Regions from separate parts of the Mesorhizobium sp. M1217 genome, predicted to be linked through region 2. Evidence: predicted binding sites of a transcription regulator. Region 2 holds the regulator's gene; the other holds the start of a gene.
The links. The regulator LexA, encoded in region 2, represses DNA repair genes until DNA is damaged. The targets are predictions, from matches to a motif close to TGTTCNNNNTGTGTTCNG.

Region 1: NKH37_RS11850 (ATP-dependent helicase) is a predicted target of LexA. The motif match lies at 4,216-4,233, and genes of this name have one in related genera.

What each region holds. Positions count from the first base shown of each region.
Region 1 is NZ_JAMYMA010000006.1:54,040-61,680, reverse strand. It holds gene NKH37_RS11860 (ATP-binding cassette domain-containing protein) at 1-317, shown strand, start outside; gene NKH37_RS11855 (ABC transporter permease) at 314-1,357, shown strand; gene NKH37_RS11850 (ATP-dependent helicase) at 1,367-4,174, opposite strand; gene NKH37_RS11845 (glucose/quinate/shikimate family membrane-bound PQQ-dependent dehydrogenase) at 4,427-6,739, shown strand; gene NKH37_RS11840 (dienelactone hydrolase family protein) at 6,957-7,641, shown strand, end outside.
Region 2 is NZ_JAMYMA010000001.1:348,645-356,285, reverse strand. It holds gene gltA (citrate synthase) at 1-1,142, opposite strand, end outside; gene gltX (glutamate--tRNA ligase) at 1,321-2,742, opposite strand; gene NKH37_RS01800 (ComEC/Rec2 family competence protein) at 2,839-5,304, shown strand; gene lexA (transcriptional repressor LexA) at 5,298-6,029, opposite strand; gene kynU (kynureninase) at 6,502-7,641, shown strand, end outside.

The sequences.
Region 1 (7,641 bases), on a different contig from region 2:
CCATCTACAAGCAGGCCGACCTGATCATCCTCGACGAGCCGACGACGGCGCTGTCGCTGACCGAAACCGCGAAGGTTTTTCATTTCGTGCGCCAGGTGCGGGCGAGCGGCCGGTCGATCCTGTTCATCGGCCACAACATCCACCACGTCTTCGATATCGCCGACCGCTTCGTGGTGCTCGACCGCGGCAAGGTCGCGCTCAGCGCCGACCGCAGCGAGGTCAAGTCGGCCGAAGACCTCATCAATTTCATGGAAGACGTGGCACATCCCGGCGGATTGCCGGGACTTCGCGACGCCGGGGAGCAGATAGCGCGATGAGCAAGACCATGGATCCCGATCTGCAGACCCCTCTAGGCAGCAGCGATGCCGCCCGAAAGGCATGGAAACACCCGTCCGATAACTGGCTGCGCGGCTTTGTCCTCGACAACCGCGCCGCACTCGGCACGCTTGCCGTGTTCATCGTGATGATGGCGGTGTTCATGATCGCCAATCCGACGGTCTTCACCAGCTGGTATCTCTATAGTTCCGTGCTGACCACGCTGCCTGTGGCGCTGTTCGTGGTGGTGCCGCTCGTCTTCGTCGTCACCTGTGGCGAGATCGACCTGTCGTTTCCGGCGACGATGGGCTTCGCCTCGTGGGTCTTCGCGCTGGTCGTGCAGGCCGGCTACGACCCGTTCGTCGGCATCGCCGCCGCAATCGTCACCGGCATGCTGCTCGGCTTCCTGGTCGGCTCGCTGGTCGTCTATGGCGGGCTGTCGTCGCTGATCGCCACGCTCGGCATGAATTTCCTGCTGCGCGGCCTGATCCAGATCATCAACGAGGGCAGGTCGACCGCGCTGACCGGCCTTGCCGACAGCTGGGCCTACAAGATCTTCTCCAGCCAGCTTTACGGCATCCCGGTGCAGATATTCTGGGCCATCGCCTTCGTCGTGCTGTCGGCGCTGCTCTACAACCGCCATCGCTTCGGTGCCCAGGTCAAGGTGGTCGGCGACAATCCCGACAGCGCCCAGCAGATGGGCATCGATGTCAAGCGCGTCAGGGTGAAAGTGTTCGTCTTCGTCGGTATCGGCGCGGCGATCGCCGGCACGTTCTCGGTAATGATCAACTTCACCTGGTGGCCGACGGCGGGCGACGGATACCTGCTGCCGGTGCTGGCATCGGTGTTCGTCGGAGGCACGCCGACCTGGGGCGGCATCGGCACCGTCGTCGGCGGCGCGATCGGCGCGGTTACGGTGTCCTTCATCCAGACCGGCGTCGTCGCGGCGGGACTGAGCGGCTTCTACGTCCAGTTCTTCAACGGGCTGATCATCATCCTGTCGCTGCTCGGCCATAAGTGGAACCAAGCGCGGTATCGGTGACCGGCGGCCTCAAACCCCCGTGACAAACCCGTCCAGCACGCGTTTCTGGCCGGCCTTGTCGAAGTCGATGGTCAGCTTGTTGCCTTCGATGGCCGAGATGTTGCCGTTGCCGAATTTCTGGTGGAAGACGCGGTCGCCAACGCTGAAGGGGGAGGGCGTGTCGGCGACGGATTTGGCGACCAGCTCGCCGTCGATGGTGCGGCCCTTGATCGAGGTGCGGCCGGCACCGTAGCCCGAGTCGGTTTCGCCATAGCCGATGCGCTCGACCTGGTGGCCGGAGCGCGTGCCCCAATTGCGGTCGGTCGCTTCGGTGCGGTTGGCCTGAGCACGTTGCCAGCCCGGTGTCGCATAGGTGCTGGAGAAGGCGCCGGATTTCTCGGCGCCGTTGTTGCCACCGATGTTATCGAAGCGCGACGCCCCATAAGGATTCTGTCTTCCAGCCCCCTGGCCGCCACGACCGGGAGCGAACGAGCCGCCACCATAGGCATTGCCGTAGCCGCCATAGGAGTTGCCGCTCTCGGCGACCTCGACATGGGCTTCCGGCAGCTCGTCGAGGAAGCGCGACGGGATGGTCGATTGCCAGAGGCCGTGGATGCGGCGGTTGGAGACAAACCAGAGATGCAGGTTCTTCTTGGCGCGGGTCAGGCCGACATAGGCAAGGCGGCGCTCCTCCTCGAGCCCGGACCGGCCACCCTCGTCGAGGGAACGCTGGTGCGGGAACAGGCCTTCCTCCCAGCCGGGCAGGAACACGGTTTCGAATTCGAGGCCCTTGGCCGAATGCAGCGTCATGATGTTGACGGCGTCGAGCTCAGCGTTCTGCTCGGCGTCCATCACCAGCGCGACATGTTCGAGGAAGGAGCGCAGCGATTCATACTCCTCCATGGAGCGTATCAGCTCCTTTAGGTTCTCCAGCCGGCCGGGCGCTTCGACCGAGCGGTCGTTCTTCCACATGTCGGTGTAGCCGCTCTCCTCCAAAATGGTCTCGGCGAGTTCGGTGTGCGGGGTGGTTTCGAGAGCCTTTTGCCAGCGCTCGAAATTGGCTGATACCTCGCGGAGTGCGGCACGCGGCTTCGGCTTCAGCTCGTCGCTTTCGGCCAGTTTTGCCGCCGCCTCCAGCATCGGGATGCGCAGCGCGCGTGCGGTGTCGTGGACCTGGCGGATGGTGGCCTCGCCCAACCCGCGTTTCGGCACGTTGACGATGCGCTCGAAGGCGAGGTCGTCGGCGCCTTGTGCGACGACGCGGAAGAAGGCCAATGCGTCGCGAATCTCGAGCCGCTCATAGAAGCGCGGGCCGCCGATGACGCGGTAATTGAGCCCGAGCGTGACGAAGCGGTCCTCGAATTCGCGCATCTGGAAAGACGCGCGGACGAGAATCGCCATATCGTTCAAATTGTGCTTCTGGCGCTGGTAGGCCTCGATGGTCTCGCCGACGGCGCGGGCCTCCTCCTCGGAATCCCAGGCGGCGTGGACATGCACCTTCTCGTCGTCCTCGGCGATCTTCTCGGTAAACAGCGTCTTGCCGAAGCGGCCCTCATTGTGGGCGATGAGATGCGAGGCGGTGCCGAGGATGTGCGCGGTCGAGCGGTAGTTGCGCTCCAGCCGGATGATGGTGGCGCCGGGGAAATCCTTGTCGAAGCGCAGGATGTTGTCGACTTCGGCGCCGCGCCAGCCATAGATCGACTGGTCGTCGTCGCCGACGCAGCAGATGTTAACTTTGCTTTCGCTCACGGCCGCGCGCGAGCTTCGCTCGCTGGCCTCCGCGGGGGCGGCCTGGCCGGCCGACGCCCGGTCGGGCTTGCGGCCTTCGGCCGAAGAGCGCCCAATCTCCCCCCTCGTGGGGGAGATGTCGGCGGAGCCGACAGAGGGGGGCGCTGTCCCGCCAGCGTTTCCGCCAGGACCATTGGAAGCGTCGCGATCCTTCGCGCCCCCCTCTGTCCTGCCGGACATCTCCCCCGCGAGGGGGGAGATTGGCTTGCCTTGAGGCCGCTGGGCCAGCAGGCGCAGCCACATGTACTGTGCGGTGTTGGTGTCCTGGTACTCGTCGACAAGGATGTAGCGGAAGCGCTTGTGGTATTCCTTCAGCACGTCCGGATTGGCGCGGAAGATGCGGATCGGGTGACATAGGAGATCGCCGAAGTCACAGGCATTCAGCGTCTGCAGCCGCTCCTGATAGGCCTTGTAGAGTTCGCGGCCCTTGCCGTTGGCGAAGGCACGGGCATCGCCCTCGGGGATGTCGGCGGGACCGAGGCCCTTGTTCTTCCAGCCGTCGATCATCTGGGCGAACTGCTTGGCCGGCCAGCGCTTGTCGTCCAGCCCTTCCGCCTGGATGAGCTGTTTGATCAGCCGCACGACATCGTCGGTGTCGAGAATGGTGAAGTCGGATTTGAGCCCGGCCAGCTCGGCATGTCGGCGCAGCAGCTTCACGCCAATCGAGTGGAAGGTGCCGAGCCACGGCATGCCCTCGACATTGCCTTCGCCGATCAACAGGCCGATGCGCTGCTTCATCTCGCGCGCCGCCTTGTTGGTGAAGGTGACGGCGAGGATCTGCGAAGGGAAGGCCTTGCCGGTGGCAAGGATGTGGGCGATGCGGGTGGTCAAGACGCGCGTCTTGCCGGTGCCGGCGCCGGCCAGCACCAGCACCGGGCCTTCGGTGGTTTCCACCGCCAGCCGCTGCTCGGGGTTGAGGCCGTTGAGATAATCGGGCGCGTTGTTTTGATTGCTGCGGGCAGCCATGGCGCGCGCGGCGATGCCCGACGGGGCCACGGGCCGCGCGTTCGGTTCGTCAAAAAAGGGCATGTCTTCCGAAAAGCCGGACATCTCTCCCCGAATGTAGTGATTCGGCAGCGAAAGGCCAGAAGTGTCTCCGTTTTGTTCTCTGTCCAGTCGGTAGACTCACAATCTGAATGGGTCCGCTAACCAAAACGCCGAGCTTGCCGTGGGTCGACGCCGTAAAACGCCGAGCTTGCTTGACAGGGGAAGCGGGCCGGAGAAAGTTGCGTGGGGGCAGGCACGCAATGCGGGGTTGCCCATGGACGCGTCGCGGAGCGCACCAGTCGAAGGAGCACCGTCTTGGCTGTGGTCATCACCTCCCTGATCCTTTTCCTCATCGGCCTGGCGCTTGGCGGCGGCGGCATCTGGCTCGTGACGCTGGGCGGCAGCTGGTATTACGTCATCGCCGGCATAGCTTTCCTGATCGCTGCCTGGCTGCTCTACAGGCGCAGATCCACGGCGCTGTGGCTCTACGCGGCGATCGTGCTCGGCACGCTCGCCTGGGCTGTCTGGGAAACCGGCTTCGACTGGTGGGAGCTCGGCCCGCGCGGCGGCATCATCGTGCTTGTCGCGCTGTGGCTATTGACGCCATGGGCGCGGCGCGGGCTTACCGGTCCCGACGGACGAGCGCCGCTGATCCTCGCGGTGCTGGCATCGCTCGGCGTCGCCGGTTATTCGATGACGACGGACCCAAAGGATATTGCCGGCCAACTCAACACCGACAAGGTGACGCCGACGGCCGAACTCGGCGGCAATGTGCCGGCCGGCGAATGGCACTATTACGGTCGCACGCAATATGGCCAGCGCTATTCGCCGCTCGACCAGATCACCCCCGAAAACGTTGCCAATCTGCAGCCGGCCTGGACCTATCGCACCGGCGACGTGAAAGGGCCCGACGACATCGGCGAGACGACCTATCAGGTGACGCCGCTGAAAATCGCCGACACGCTCTACATCTGCACGCCGCATAATTTCGCCATCGCCATCGATGCCGCGAGCGGCAAGGAGAAATGGCGTTTCGATCCGCAGGTCAAGCTCAACAAGGACCGCCAGCACCAGACCTGCCGCGGCGTGGCTTACTATGCCGATGCCAAGATCGCCGCCGGCCAGCCCTGCGCCACGCGCATCTATCTGCCGACATCGGACGCCCGGCTGATCGCGCTCGACGCGGCGAATGGCCAGGTCTGTCCGACATTTGCCGAGGGCGGCACGCTGAACCTGCTCGCCAACATGCCATATCCGAAGCCGGGCTATTACTATTCGACTTCCGCGCCGCTGATCGTCGCCAACAAGATCATCGTCGGCGGCGCGGTCAACGACAATTATTCGACGCAGGAGCCGTCCGGGGTCATCCGTGCCTACGATGCCGACACCGGCGCGCTGTTATGGAATTGGGATTCCGGCAATCCGGACCAGACGACGCCGCTGCCGCCGGGCCAGACCTACACCAACAACTCGCCCAATATGTGGTCGACGGCGAGCGCCGACGAGAAGCTCGGCCTGCTCTATGTGCCGCTCGGCAACAAGACGCCGGACCAGCTCGGCGCCGGACGCAGCGCCAATGACGAGAAATTCTCTTCCTCGATCACCGCGCTCGATCTCAACACCGGACAATTGCGCTGGGTGCGGCAGACCGTGCATCACGATCTCTGGGACATGGACGTGCCGGCGCAGCCGACGCTGGTCGACATAACCACGGCCAGTGGTGTGGTGCCGGCGCTGGTCGGGCCGACCAAGCAGGGCGACCTCTATGTGCTCGACCGGCGCAGCGGCGAGCCGATCGTTCCGGTCAAGGAAGTGCCGGCGCCGGGCGGCGCGATCGAAGGCGACCATACCTCGCCGACGCAGCCGGTCTCGGACCTCAGCTTCAGTCCGAAGCCACTGACCGGCGCGGATATGTGGGGCATCACCATGTTCGACCAGCTGGCCTGCCGGATCGAGCTTCGGAAGCTGCGGTATGAGGGCCGCTATACGCCGCCGTCGCTGCAAGGCTCGCTGATCTATCCTGGCAATTTCGGCACCTTCAACTGGGGCGGCGTGGCAGTCGATCCGGTCCGGCAGGTGATGTTCGGCATGCCGACATACCTGGCGTTCATCTCCAAATTGGTGCCGCGCGCCGACGTGCCGCCGCCGGGCGATACCAAGGGCAGCGAACAAGGCCTGAACCGCAATGACGGTGCGCCTTACGCAGTGATATTGAAGCCATTCCTGTCGCCGCTCGGCATTCCCTGCCAGGCGCCTCCGTGGGGCTATGTGGCCGGCGCCGACCTTCGGACCGGCAAGATCGTCTACAAGCATCGCAACGGCACCGTCTACGACATGACGCCGCTGCCGCTGCCGTTCAAGGTCGGCGTGCCGGGCATTGGCGGGCCGATGATCACTGCCGGCGGCGTCGCCTTTCTCGGTGCGGCGGTCGACGACTATGTGCGCGCTTATGACCTGACGACCGGCAAACAGCTCTGGCAGGCGCGGCTGCCTGCCGGCGGGCAGTCGACACCGATGACCTACACGGTAGCCGACGGACGCCAGTTCGTCGTCATCGTTGCCGGCGGCCACGGCTCGGTCGGCACCAAGCCGGGCGATTATGTGATGGCCTATACGCTGCCGAAATAGAGAAGTTCCTCAGAGCCCGAGATGCCCTTTCAGGTCGGGTACCGATGCAAGTACCTCGTTGGTCAGCTGCGGGCCGGCGGCTGTCTCGGCCTGCTGGACCAACGCGGCATCAAGGCCATCGTGCAGAGACTTATGGCAGCCCTCACTCAGCCGTGACTGGACCAGCCAGGCTTCGACCCTATGTTGCTGCCGGGGGCCGAAGACCTAGGAGCGCGCCATGACAACACCTGCCGGCCCCGCCAAGCCTGTCATTACCCAGGCGATGATCGATGCCTATGATGAATACACGCATCTGACGCTCGACCGGCGGCGCTTCATGGAGCAGTTGACCAGGCTTGCCGGGTCGGGTGCGGCAGCGGCCGCGATCTCGCCGCTGCTGGCGGCGAATTCGGCCCAGGCGGCAATCGTCGCGGAAAACGATCCGCGCGTGAAAGGCGAGGACATCAGCTATACAGGCAGCGGCGGCGAGATGAAGGGTTATCTGGTCAAGCCGGCGGGTCAGGCCGGCAAGCTGGGCACGGTCATCGTCGTGCACGAAAACCGGGGGCTCAACCCGCATATTCGCGACGTGGCGCGGCGCGTGGCGCTGGAGGGGTTCGTGGCGCTTGCCCCGGACTTCATGACACCGCTCGGCGGCACGCCGGCCGATGAAAACAGGGCACGTGACCTGTTTTCCCAGCTCGATCCAGCACAGGTCGCCACCAATGCCGTCGCAACGGTCGCCTACCTCAAAGGCCACAAGGACGGCAACGGCAAGGTCGGCGCCGTCGGCTTCTGCTGGGGCGGCGGCACGGTGAACATGCTGGCCGTCAACGCGCCGGATCTTGCAGCCGCCGTTGCCTATTACGGCATGCAGCCGAAGGCCGAGGACGTGCCGAAGATCAAGGCGCCGCTCATGCTGC
Region 2 (7,641 bases):
CCGGAATAGAAATCGACGTTGGGGTAGAGCTTCTTCTCGATGAAATAGGAATCGGTCAGCGCGATCTTTTCCAGCTCCATGGCGATGTCGAGCAGCGGATCGTCCTTGATGCCGAGCTCGCCCAGGACTTCGTGCGCGGTCTTCTGCATGATCTTGGCGCGCGGATCGTAGTTCTTATAAACGCGGTGGCCAAAGCCCATCAATCGGAACGGATCGTTCTTATCCTTGGCGCGCGCAATGAATTCCGGGATGTGATCGACATGGCCGATCTCGCCCAACATGTTCAGGGCTGCCTCGTTGGCTCCGCCATGTGCAGGACCCCACAGGCAGGCGATGCCGGCAGCGATACAGGCAAAGGGATTGGCGCCCGACGAGCCGGCGAGGCGGACGGTCGAGGTCGAGGCGTTCTGCTCGTGGTCGGCGTGCAGGATGAAGATGCGCTCCATCGCGCGCGCCAGCACCGGATTGATCTTGTATTCCTCGCAAGGCACGGCGAAGCACATATGCAGGAAGTTGGCTGCGAAATTCAGTTCGTTCTTCGGATAAATGAACGGCTGGCCGATGTGGTATTTATACGCCATCGCCGCGATCGTCGGCATCTTGGCGATCAGCCGCATAGAGGCGACCATGCGTTGATAAGGGTCCGAGATATCGGTGGAATCGTGATAGAAGGCCGACAGCGCGCCGACCACGCCGCACATCACCGCCATCGGATGCGCATCGCGGCGGAAGCCGGTGAAGAAGCGCGACATCTGCTCATGCACCATGGTGTGGCGCGTCACCCGGTAGTCGAAATCGTCCTTCTGCGCCTTGGTCGGTAGTTCTCCGTAGAGCAAGAGATAGCAGACTTCGAGGAAGTCGCCGTGCTCGGCCAGCTGGTCGATCGGGTAGCCGCGGTGCAAGAGAATACCGGCATCGCCATCGATGAAGGTGATTTCCGATTCGCAGCTCGCCGTCGACGTAAAACCGGGATCGTAGGTAAATACGCCGGTGGTGCTGTAGAGCGAACCGATGTCGATGACATCAGGTCCTACCGAACCACTTCGTATCTTGAATTCATGGGTTTTGCCGTCGAGTTCCAGTTTTGCCGTCGACGCCTGGGTTTTGCCGCCAAATTCCATCTTTGTCGCAGGTTCGGTCATAGCAAACTCCTTTTTGTTTCCTCAGGCCGGCAACGGCAAAACATTGAACCCAACACGTCAAAAGCATCGGAATACGCACATTTGCGCCCGCAATTGAATCTGCGCGCCAGATTAGGCCAAGACCCAATGTTGCACTGCGAAACACACCTTTCAATGCCAATCTTCTTGGGCCAGTTTCCTAATCGATTTGATCAGCAATCCGCGCCAGGCTTTCCTCGCGGCCAAGCACGGCCAGCACATCGAAGACGCCGGGCGAGGTGCTTTTGCCGGTGAGCGCGGCGCGCAGAGGTTGGGCCACGGCGCCGAGTTTGTGGCCTCCGGCCTGCGCATAGTCGCGGATCGCGGCTTCCGCCGAGGCGGCAGACCAGTCCGAAATCGTGGCCAGTGCCGCATGAGCGCCCCGCAGGATCGCGCGCGCCTCACCGCTGAGCAGCGCCGCCGCCTTCTCGTCGACCGGCATCGGCCGCTCGACGAACAGGAATGCAGCCCCTTCAACAAGTTCGACCAGCGTCTTGGCGCGCTCCTTCAGGCCTGGCAAAGCGGCAAGCAATTGCGCCTTGCGTCTGTCGTCGAGGCTAGCTGCGATCGCCGGACCGCCGTCGAGATAGGGCAGAGTGGCGATGAAGATGTCGAGCAGCGCCGCGTCGTTCATGCGGCGCATGTGCACGCCGTTCAGCGCCTCGAGCTTGGCGAAGTCGAAACGGGCGGCGCCTTTGTTGACGTCGCCAATGTCGAACCATGCGATCATGTTGGCGATCGACATGATCTCATCGTCGCCGTGGCTCCAGCCAAGCCTCGCCAGATAATTGAGCAGCGCCTCCGGCAGGTAGCCCATGGCGCGATAGGCCTCGACGCCGAGCGCACCGTGCCGTTTCGACAGCTTGGCGCCGTCGGCACCGTGGATCAGCGGGATATGCGACATCGACGGCACCTCCCACCCCATGGCATGGTAGATCACCGTCTGGCGGGCGGCGTTGGTCAAATGGTCGTCGCCGCGGATGATGTGGGTGACGCCCATGTCGTGATCGTCGACGACGACGGCATGCATGTAGGTCGGGTTGCCGTCCGAGCGCAGAATAATGAAATCGTCGAGATCCTTGTTGGGAAAGCGCACGTCGCCCTGGACGCGGTCATGCACAACCGTCTCGCCGTCTGTCGGCGCCTTGATGCGGATCGCCCCCTTGGCGCCGGCCGGCGCCTCGGAGGGGTCGCGGTCGCGCCAGCGGCCGTCATAGCGGGGAGGCAGCCCCTTGGCTCGTGCGCTCTCGCGCATTGCCTCCAACTCGGCAGGCGTCGCGTAACAATAATAGGCCCTGCCCATGCGAACGAGTTCCTCGGCCACCTCGCGATGGCGCGGCGCACGCTCGAACTGCGACACCGGCTCACCGTCCCATGTCAGGCCAAGCCAGGAAAGCCCGTCGAGGATGGCCGCGGTTGCCGCATCGGTGGAACGCTCGCGGTCGGTGTCCTCGATGCGCAGCAGCATCGTGCCGGCTGTGTGCTTGGCATACAGCCAGTTGAACAGCGCCGTGCGCGCCCCGCCAATATGCAGATAGCCGGTGGGCGAGGGGGCAAAACGGGTGACGACCTTGTCGGGCATGGAACTCTCAGGCAGGCGAAGGAAGTGGGTTTGCGGACTTTCGCGCGTTGCGCGTTCATGTAGCATAGGAGGTCGAGGGCGCAAGGGGCAGACCCGATGGCTGTGCGAGGCCGTGGTGCGGGCGAGGGCGAGGACGTTGGCAGCGGCGTCAGCGAACGCTTGCTGTTTGCCGCGCCCGTGCCTGTCCTGCCGGCACCGGCATTGCTGCCGGCTCCACGCTTTGATGCCCCGTCGCTGCCGGCGAGCGACCCAGCAACGGTTCCCGTGCCCGCGGCCGAGCCCATCGTGCGCCTACGCCGGCGTTTCCGCCTCCCGTCACCGTCCCGTATCCGCAACGGCGTAACCTCGGCGGCCGGCCTGGAGCTCGACCGTGGGGTCGCCTTCCTGCTGGTGCCGGTGTTCCTCGCATGCGGGGTGGTCGTATATTTTGCGCTGGCGGTGGAGCCGGCCTTTCCACAGCCGATCGCAATCGTCGCCTTGGTAGCCCTCTGTGCCGTCGCCTCGCGATCGTGGCCCAGAACCCGCCTGTGCTTCATGGCGGCGTTGCTCTGCGCGCTTGGCGTGCTTGCCGCCAAGGTCGAGACCTGGCGTGTTGGAACGCATATGCTCGGTTCCGAAATCTCGACGCGCCTCACGGGTCGCGTCGTATCGTTCGAGCCCATGGCGAGCGGCCGCATCAGGCTGACGATCGATGTGATCTCAACCGCCAGGCCGACACTGCGCTACATGCCGGAACGGGTCCGCGTTTCGGCGATGAAAATACCGGCTGAGCTGACCGCCGGTTCCGAGATCGCCGGCTATGTGCGGCTGCTGCCGCCGACCGGGCCGGTGCGGCCCGACAGCTATGATTTCTCCTTCGACAGCTATTTTGCCGGTATCGGCGGCAGCGGCTTTTTTCTCGGCAATCCGAAAGTCGTGTCGTCGGGCAGCATGCCGTTTGCCGCGCGGCTTTCTTCCGCGATCGAAGACGCGCGCGAATCCATCGCCGACCATATCCGCAGCCGCATCGGCGGCGCCGAGGGCGAGATTGCTGCTGCGCTGATCGTCGGCGTGCGCGCCGGCATTCCCGAGGAGATCAACGAAGCGATGCGGCGTACCGGCATCTACCACATCATCTCCATCTCGGGGCTGCATATGGCGTTGGTCGCCGGCACCATTATGGCGCTGCTGCGCGGCGCCTTTGCGCTGTTTCCCGATTTCTCATCGCGACGGCCGGTCAAGAAATACGCGGCGGCCGCCGCGCTTTTTTCGATTGCGGCCTACCTCGTCTTTTCCGGCATTGTGGTGGCGGCCGAACGCAGCTTCATCATGTTGGCGGTGATGCTTATCGCCGTGCTGTTCGACCGGGCCGCGCTCACCATGCGCAACCTGGCGATCTCGGCCATCGCGGTCATTCTGGTGTCGCCGCACGAGGTGGTCGGTCCGAGCTTCCAGATGTCCTTCGCCGCGACGGCGGCCCTTGTCGGCGCCTATGCAGGCTGGTCCGATTACCGCGCCGGCGGGGCCACCACGCCGCCGCCCCGGCGGTCGCCGCTACGCTTTGCCACTAGAAAGGTACTGATGGGCATGGGCGGCCTGGCGATGACCTCGATCATTGCAGGGAGCGCCACGGCGCTTTTCGCCATATGGCATTTCCAGCGCGTGGCGCCGCTCAGCCTGTTCGCCAATCTGGCCATCATGCCTATCGTCTCACTGGTCGTCATGCCCTTCGCCGTCCTCAGTGCGCTGGCGATGCCGTTCGGCGCGGATGGGCCTTTCCTCTACGTGATGGGCAAGGGGCTGACGGCGATGATCGCCCTGTCCGGGTGGATCTCCGAGCGCTCGCCGATCGATGCGGTCGGGCTGATTTCGCTGAGATCTGTCCTTTTGGTGACGATCGCCCTCGTCATTGCCAGCATGGCGACGACCTGGTTGCGGCTCGTGGCCCTTCCTTTTGCGCTCGCCGGCTTGCTAACGACAACGCAGACGCGCGTACCCGATGTATTGATCTCGGAGGACGCACGGCTCGTCGCGCTGCCGATCGGCAGCGGTGAACTCGCGGTCAACCGGGCACGCCCGAATGAGTTCACCATCGACAACTGGAAACGCGCGCTCACATCAGAGGCTATCGTCGCGCCGGAAACACCTGGAAAGAACGATCCGCAATTCGACATTGCCGATCCGGCCGACTTACCGCCGGGCATGCCGTTCATTTGCACGGACGGTCTCTGCCTTGCCAGGCATCCATCCGGCGCGATCATCGCGCTAGCCAATGACCGCGATACTGCACGGCCAGCCTGCGCCTTTGCCAGCTTGATCGTCATCGACGACGCCACCGCCCATAATCCCTGCTACTACGACCGGCTGGTCCTCGTCGTCACCAAACGGCAACTGGCGCGCGCGGGAAGTGCGGCCGTCTATTTCGATCCACAAGCGGCAACACGCGCCGAAATCCGCTTCGCCGTCGAAAAATCATACCGGCCCTGGCACGTGCAGCGGAAATTTTCACGCGCGGCGCGGGGCATGCCGCCATACCGCAGAGCCGACAAGCCAAAAGCCGGCGCCAAGGGCGCAGCTCAGTAGCGGCGGATCAGCCCAACGAGCTTGCCCTGCACCTTGACCCTGTCTGGTCCGAAGATGCGCGTCTCGTAGGCCGGATTGGCGGCTTCCAGGGCGATCGAGGCGCCCTTGCGGCGGAACCGCTTCAGCGTCGCTTCTTCCTCGTCGACCAGTGCCACCACGATCTCACCGGGGCTCGCCGTATCGGCATTGCGGATGATCACCGTGTCGCCGTCGAAAATGCCAGCCTCGATCATCGAATCGCCTTTGACCTCGAGCGCATAATGCTCGCCGCCCATGATCATGTCCGGCGGCACCGAGATCGAATGCGTCTGGTGCTGGATGGCATCGATCGGCACACCAGCGGCGATGCGGCCCATCACCGGGATAGACACGGCGGCGACGACATCGTCGTCATTGCCGGCTGCAGGGACGCGCGACGATGTCGGCTTGCCTTGCCGAGGACCTTGCCCAAGACTGCCCTGGATGACGCTCGGCGAGAACTTGCGTGCCGCATTGAGGCCGGGGGCGATCGAATCGGGCAGGCGCAGCACCTCCAGCGCACGAGCCCTGTTGGGCAAACGGCGAATGAAGCCGCGCTCCTCCAGCGCCGTAATCAGCCGGTGGATTCCCGATTTGGAAGCCAGGTCGAGCGCTTCCTTCATCTCGTCGAAGGAGGGCGGGATACCGCTTTCCTTCAGCCTTTCGTGGATGAACATAAGCAGTTCGTGTTGTTTGCGTGTCAGCATAGCGACCCCCAACAGAATCAGAAAAACAAACCCAGAACAAACACTATCTGTTCCAGTTGTGTTCCGCAACTGTTTAAAGTTTAATGAATGTATTAGGGCTCGGGTAACGATACCACTCGCCAAACCGGGACGCTGCATTTTCACCGCCGCGGGCCTCATCGCCTTGATTCTGCTTTCGTTTGCGGCCTCTGGGTTTCCAGAAGGCGGCACTGCTATCGGCCGTCAGCCGGCAAAGGGGCACGGAATTGAAGCCGTATCGACTGTGCGGTTTGGTCAATGCACCGTGAACGAAACGAACTCAAAACGCCAACCTTGGGTTGGCTTGGCTCCTGGTTTCCACCGCGTGGTCAGGCAACTTGTCGCCGGTGGAGCCTTGCTGCGCGATACCAGGTAATGGAGAACCGCTCGTGACCGATGGATGCCGTCGATGCGTGTCCGGCGTTGCGGTGAATCTTGGGGGAGCAGACAAATCATGACAGGAATTCCCGATCTCGTGGCCATAAAGGCGTTGGATGCTGCAGATCCGCTGCGCGCGATGCGCGACCGCTTTGTGCTGCCGCAAGGAGTGATCTATCTCGACGGCAATTCGCTAGGGGCCGCTTCGCGTGCCGCTTTCGATGAATTGAGCAAGGCAGCGACCGAAGAATGGGCGCATGATCTCATCCGCGCCTGGAACACGGCCGGCTGGTTCAACATGCCACTCGAACTCGGCGACCAGCTCGGGCGCCTGATCGGTGCCGCGGCCGGCCAGACGGTGGTCTGCGACACGACATCGGTCAACATCTACAAGCTGCTGCACGCCGCCATGGCCATGCGGCCGGAGCGGCAGGTCATCGTCGCCGAGGGCGACAGTTTTCCGACAGATCTCTACATGGCTGAGGGTGTGGTTTCGACGCGAAAAGATACGCTGCTTCGCCTCTCGGGGGTCGACGCGCCGAGCATCGAAGAGCTGATCGACGAAGGCACCGCCGTGGTGCTGGTCAACCACGTCAACTACAAGTCGGGCGAACTGCGCGACATGCCGGCGCTGACGCGCAGGGCCCAGGAAGCCGGGGCGATGATCGTCTGGGATCTCTGCCACACCGCCGGTGCGATGCCAGTCGAGCTCGACAAGGCAAACGCCGATTTTGCCGTTGGCTGCACCTACAAATATCTGAATGGCGGACCGGGCGCGCCTGCCTTCATCTATGCGGCTGAGCGGCATCTTGCCGACATCCAGCAGCCGCTCACCGGCTGGTGGGGCCATGCACGGCCCTTCGCCTTCGAGCCAGGCTATGCGGCCGGCACCGGCATCCGCCGGTTTCTGTGCGGCACCCAGCCGGTCCTGTCGATGCGCACGCTGAAGGGCGCGCTCGACATCTGGAACGATGTCGACATGACGGCGGTGCGCAAGAAGAGCATCGCGCTGGCCGATCTGTTCATCGAGCTTGTCGAGGCAAAGTGCGGCACTTACGGGCTAACGCTCGAAAGCACGCGCGACGGGGAAAAACGCGGCAGCCAGATTTCATTCATGCACGAGCATGGCTACCAGATCATGCGCGCGCTGATCGAACGTGGCGTGATCGGCGATTTTCGCGCGCCATCGACCATGCGCTTCGGCTTCACCCCGCTC